DNA from 2 places in the Alteromonas sp. P256 genome. Region 1 is predicted to be linked to the other one. Evidence: predicted binding sites of a transcription regulator. Region 1 holds the regulator's gene; the other holds the start of a gene.
The links. Region 1 encodes LexA, which represses DNA repair genes until DNA is damaged. Its sites were predicted from a motif close to TACTGTATNNNNATACAGTA; they were not measured.
Positions count from the first base shown of each region.

Region 2: V7R39_RS11840 (YebG family protein) is a predicted target of LexA. The motif match lies at 1,520-1,539, and genes of this name have one in related genera.

Region 1 covers NZ_JAZETM010000006.1:100,811-103,950, reverse strand. The annotation lists gene coxB (cytochrome c oxidase subunit II) at 1-544, opposite strand, end outside; gene lexA (transcriptional repressor LexA) at 1,132-1,758, opposite strand; gene V7R39_RS11010 (sensor domain-containing diguanylate cyclase) at 1,871-3,140, opposite strand, start outside.
Region 2 covers NZ_JAZETM010000006.1:284,571-287,710, forward strand. The annotation lists gene V7R39_RS11830 (ABC transporter permease) at 1-213, opposite strand, end outside; gene V7R39_RS11835 (ABC transporter ATP-binding protein) at 207-986, opposite strand; gene V7R39_RS11840 (YebG family protein) at 1,187-1,474, opposite strand; gene rpsF (30S ribosomal protein S6) at 1,738-2,139, shown strand; gene rpsR (30S ribosomal protein S18) at 2,151-2,378, shown strand; gene rplI (50S ribosomal protein L9) at 2,405-2,857, shown strand; gene V7R39_RS11860 (MBL fold metallo-hydrolase) at 3,005-3,140, shown strand, end outside.

The sequences.
Region 1 (3,140 bases):
TAACCAGAGGACGATCGACTTCTAATAAATAATTGTCGGTTTTTGTGAATTTGTTTTGAATTTGTTCGCGCTGAGTAGCAAGTAACGAGTAATACTCAACGTCGCTGTCCATATACTTGTAGTGCCATTTCCACTGCGACCCCGTGACTAGCACGGTCATGTCAGCTTCAGATGTATCTTCCATGGCGATAAGCGTATTAGCTGCAGGTACGGCCATAAAGATTAGGATGAGAAATGGAACCACTGTCCATGCAATTTCCACTTTCACATTTTCGTGGAAATTCGCGGGCTTTGCGCCACGGGATTTTCTGTGCAGATACATGGAGGCAAACATGACGCCAAACACAACTACAGCGATGGCTACACAAATAAAGAACATAAGCATGTGCAGATCGTACACCTGGCCGCTTATATCGGTAGCGCCCCGTCTAAGGTTTAGCGAAGACAATTCTTCAGCCGCCTCTTGCGCAAAAAGGAATTGAGAAAAAAACAAAAATGGTACACTTGCATACCATTTTGCAGTCGCAGTCTTTAGTGATTTCACTCAGCACCTCCGTAATGGTAGACCCATTAACGCCAAATGTTGTTATGCGCAGTCTCTACCAAGTGGTTTGTGAACGATTAACTCAATACATCGATTTGTAAATTGAATTCAAAGTCATTGTTATTATTTTGTTAAAGCTTGTATAAGAATTGCGCAATAATGGCGTTCCGTCTAGTCTTTTCTGTTAAAAATTTAATGAGATGGTTAAAATTTAATCTAACGCTGTTTGAGCTGTGGGTTTTATGATGCAGAGTGAAGCGAGGTAAATCAGGGGGTAGTCAGGTTATTTGTAGTGAAAACTACACCGATTCTCTTGTAACGGAAAACAACATTTAGTTTCTAAAAATCAACCGTTAACCGCGAAAAATTGAACAAATTTCACACAAGACCAAGGCAATATAGTGTGTAATGCCTTGCTAATATTAGCTATAAAGCGTGTGAGAATTTTTATCAGATATAGAAATGTATTAATGATATTTATAAGCACTGAAAGTCTTAGCTAATAGTAGCTTTATTAAGCATATCAACAAACTTAAGTGCTAAAAAAAGCGGCTATTGAGCCGCTTTCATAATAACGTCATAAAAGGCTACATCCAGTCAGCGTTTCGAATAACGCCAACGGCAATACCTTCAATGGCAAACGGCTCGTTTGCCAAGTCGACTTTAATAGGCGAAAAATCATCGTTTTCAGCATGAAGTAATACTTCTCTACCGCGTCTTTCTAAGCGCTTCACCGTCACGTCTTCGTCAACTCTTGCTACTACAACTTGACCGTTGTGAACGTCGGTAGTGCGATGTACTGCTAGCAAGTCGCCATCGAGTATACCAATGTCTTTCATACTCATGCCGTTTACGCGAAGCAAAAAGTCTGCGTGAGGCTGAAATAGGGCAGGGTCCACTTTGTAGTGCGACTCTACGTGCTCTTGAGCAAGAATAGGTTCACCAGCGGCGACTCTACCAATTAACGGTAATCCTTCCTCTTCAACCACTTCTTCTTCAATAGGAACAGTCAGTTTGATACCGCGAGACGTTCCTGGCAAAATTTCAATAACGCCTTTACGCGCAAGTGCCTTTAGATGTTCTTCAGCAGCATTAGCAGACCTAAAACCTAGGTGACGGGCTATTTCTGCACGCGTAGGCGGCATTCCCGTTTCTTGCATGTTTGATTTTATAAGTTCTAAAACTTCAGTTTGTCGAGCTGTGAGTGGGCGCATAAAAGACCTGTCTGTCTATACAGTTCCTGTAAGTATATACACCTAAACATAAATGACAAGCGCAGACACGCTGTCATAGACAAAAAAACGGCTATCGCGGTCAAGTAAGCAGTTAAAGTAAACCTGGCTGCCAGCAGGTGCGGTTTCTGCCACTTGACTTAGCCTCGTACAGCGCCTGATCGGCCACCGACAAATAGGTACTAAAATCGATATCAAAGCAGTCTGATGTATAGCTAACCCCAGTGCTGATAGTAATACTGATTCGATCGTTTTTGTAAGCAAGTTGTGTAGCGTTTATAGCCTCCCGAAGACTCTCAAAGATGCTGTTCACTTCATTTGGGGTTTTGTTGACTAACACAATGGCGAATTCTTCACCGCCTAACCTAGCCACAACGCCATGCTCACTGCAAAAAGAGCGAGTGATTGATGCAACCTCTTTTAATGCATAGTCGCCGGCATCGTGCCCGTAGGTGTCATTGACACTCTTAAAGTAATCTATGTCGATAATGGCTATGGCGACTTGCTGGTGAGTTTGGGAGATGAGATTGCATTCATCTAAGAAAGCTCGCCTGTTTAACAAGCCGGTAAGGGGATCGGTCATTGCTAGCATACGCAGCTTTTCTTCTGCTTCTGCCCGTGCGGTTTCTAAATCAACCGCATAGAATAAACCGGCTAACGCATCTAAGAACGGCTGAAAAAACGCTGCATCTGACGCTTTGTAAAATTCAAACTTATTGGCTAATCCAATCATACCCACAACTTCATCTTTTATCTTAATGGGAAGACCAAGAAAGCGGTTAATGCGAGGGTGACCTTTAGGCGTGCCTCTAGAGGCAGGGTGAGTTTTGGGGGTGTTGCTAATAATCACATCACCGGTTGTAATAACTTTGCCAAACAAGTTATCAAAGTTGGTGAAATACAGGTTTCGTTTTTTATACTCTGCGTACTGCGTAAAGCTAGTGCTGTCCCACACAATATCTGAAATGGCATGAATAAAGAGTTTTGGCGCACTGTCTTTATCCTGCATTTGTGCAATAAAAGCAAACTGACTGTCTGATAGCTCAATTAACTCGGGGAGTACGGTCTGACAGGCCAGTGTAAGATCGTTGCTTTCTAAATAAGATGCTCGCGTCTTATTGATAAACTGCAACAGCTGCGTTTTTTTCCTTTCATGGATTTCGCTCTCCATTCTTCCCGTAATATCACGGTGAATACCGGCGACTCTTAGCGGTTTCCCCATGGCGTCATTTTCGACAATTTTGCCATAAGACTCCACCCACACCCAGTTACCATTGGCGTGCTTCATTCTAAACGTAGTATTAAATACGCTTGTCTTACCTCGCAAATGTTCATCCAGGTGGTGTTCAAATTGCACGAGATCA
Region 2 (3,140 bases), 180 kb from region 1:
AAAGACAGACGACAGTAGTAAATTAAGCTGGCCGCTTGGCGCTCCTACAATCACATCAACGCCCGACACGGTGCGCGTGAAACTGTTTTTCACCTGGGAGCGAATAATGTCAACGCTCAGTAGTAAACTCACACTAATCACAATGCTCACTAACGTAAGAAGGGCAGTGTTCTTGCGGCGCTTTAAACTTTGTATCGCGATTGTGGTTAACAAGGTGATACGCCCCTAGAGGCAGTAGACACATCAGTGACTTTTTGATGATTCGGAGTAAATTGGTGCATACTCATATGTCTTGAGAAATACTTCTTTAAGTACGGGTCGTGACTGACAAAAACCAAGGCGCTGTTTTTGGAGAGTTTTTTTAGCACGTCCATGAAGCTATCTCTCGCTTTTGCATCAAGGGCTGATGTGGGCTCATCGACAATTAAAATATCAGGCGTGTTAATGAGTGCGCGGGCAATGGCAACGCGCTGCTGTTGACCCACGCTTAGGGTGTCTGCTTTCGCATTTAACAGTTGGTTTGGTAGCTGTAAGTCGTTAAGTAGCGTCAATATACGCTCATCAAGCGCCTTGTCCTTTATATTCGCACCGGCGAAATAGAGAGCCGCCTTAATATTCTGTTTAACAGACAGGTATGGAATGAGATTAAACTGCTGAAATACAACGCCAATATTGTTAGCGCGAAATCGATCCCGCTGCTTATTGGTAAGAGTAGAAAACGGCTGTTCTAAAAGCGATATTGCACCGCTGTTAGGGGTCAGTGTGCCGCTTAGCAAGTTTAAAAAAGTGCTTTTGCCGCTGCCCGATGGGCCGGAAAGAAAAACATGCTCCCCACGGTATAAATGCCACTGCTCTATTTCAATAAAAGGGCGGGCTTTTTCACTATCAGCAGCGTTGTGAGAAAAGCTAACGTTATCTATAGCAATGGCTGTGCTATAAGAACCGTTTGTCTTTGCGCTTTCTGATGTGCCAACGCCTGCTTTCACGCTCACTCCTGACTACTATCTCAATTTTCATTTTTCTATAATATCGAATAACGAAGTGACTTACATGTCTAGATGTTCAGCCCGTTATACTAACCAACAATTGAGATAGTGGTCATAACAAGCAAGCCTTAGTTTTAGGGCCGCTTAATATAAAAACAGGAGAAAGCACAACACAAAATACGCGTGCTAACGGCTGTTTACTAGCCGTTAGCTTTGAGCTTTACCACCTCTGCGCTTTCGTCTTCCAATACGCTTTGGGCAGACGAACCTTTGAATATTTTACTGACCTTGTCTTTGTTTTTAGACAGTAAGATGGTGAGTTCTTCTAACGCGCTGTCATCAAGACCAATCCCCTTTGCTTGGATATATTGCGCTAAGTTATCTGCTGCATCTAGCATTTTATCATACTGATCAGCTTCTTTTTTGTCGGTAGTTACCAATTTTTCTACCCCTTTGTGCGTAACAACATACTGTGTGGTAATGGCCATGGTAGGTCCCCTTCTTTTTAAATTCACGAAAACTCTACAGTATTTAACTGTATAAATAAACAGTTATGTGATTAATTTTTCCTCTATTGGTATCACGCTGCATTTAATCGGTTGTTTAGACATACGATTAAATATGGCAGTGATTAATGCTTGTGCAATTTTAACGGTATGCGTATAATGCGCGCCCTTACAGCCATCCCAATTCGTTCCTTGTCTCCATACAGTTGGCTGTACTGTCGAGGCTACAACCGTAAGGAGCTATAATGCGTCATTACGAAATCGTATTTATGGTTCACCCTGATCAGAGTGAACAAGTACCTGGTATGATCGAGCGTTATACTACTATTCTTAAGCAAGACGGTGGTCAGATTCATCGTTTAGAAGATTGGGGCCGTCGTCAATTGGCTTACCCAATCGAAAAGCTACACAAAGCACACTACGTACTAATCAATGCTGAAGCATCTGCTGACGCCGTTGACGAATTGGAAAATGCTTTCCGTTTCAATGACGTGATCTTGCGTAACATGGTAATGCGCACTAAAAACGCTGTTACTGAGCCTTCTCCAATGATGAAAGAAGAGCCTCGTCGTGAGCGTCGTGAAGATTCTGCACCTCGCACAGAGCGCGCAGAAAAGAAAACTGAAACCACTGAAGACAACGCTTAAGGAGATCACCCATGGCTCGTTTTTTCAGACGTCGTAAGTTCTGCCGTTTTACAGCAGAAGGTGTGACCGAAATAGATTACAAAGATATCGCTACTCTCAAGAACTACATTACTGAGAGCGGTAAAATTGTCCCTAGTCGTATTACTGGTACTAGCGCAAAATATCAGCGTCAGCTGTCATCTGCGATCAAGCGCGCACGTTTTCTTGCGTTGCTTCCGTACACTGATTCACACAAGTAATTTGGCGAACTTAAGGGGTAGCTTAGATGAACATCATCCTACTAGATAAAATCGCCAATCTTGGCGGCTTGGGCGACCAAGTGACTGTAAAGTCTGGTTATGCTCGTAACTTCCTTTTCCCACAGGGTAAAGCGGTTCCTGCAACTAAAGACAACGTTGAAAAGTTCGAAGCACGTCGTGCCGATCTTGAAGCGAAAATTGCTGAGCAGCTAGCTGCTGCAAACGCAAACGCCGAAAAAATCAACGAGTTGGCTGAAGTTACAATTGCTGCACCTGCTGGTGAAGAAGGCAAGTTGTTTGGCTCTGTTGGTACACGTGACATCGCTGATGCAATTACTGCAGCTGGCGTTGAAGTACAAAAAGCACAGGTTAAACTACCTACCGGTACACTTCGTGAAACTGGTGAGTACGACATCGACGTACAGATTCACTCTGATGTAACCACTTCAATTAAAGTGATCATCATTGCTGAAGCGTAAGCGTTCATGTAATTAGAAAAACCGCTCTCATGAGCGGTTTTTTTATATCTGAAACTCACAAATAAATACTTATTAACATTTTTATAGTTGTGTCAGGTAGCGTATAAATCCAATATTATCAGTGTATTAATTTTCTTTGAGGTCGCTATGCCGCGCGCTATAAAGTTCACTAATAAGTTCGTCATTTTATCTATCGTATTGCTTTTTTGTGGATGCGCCGCAAAAAACCACGTTGAGACTATCGCTCCTTCACAGTCGGTGATAAAGCGAGACAGCACGGATG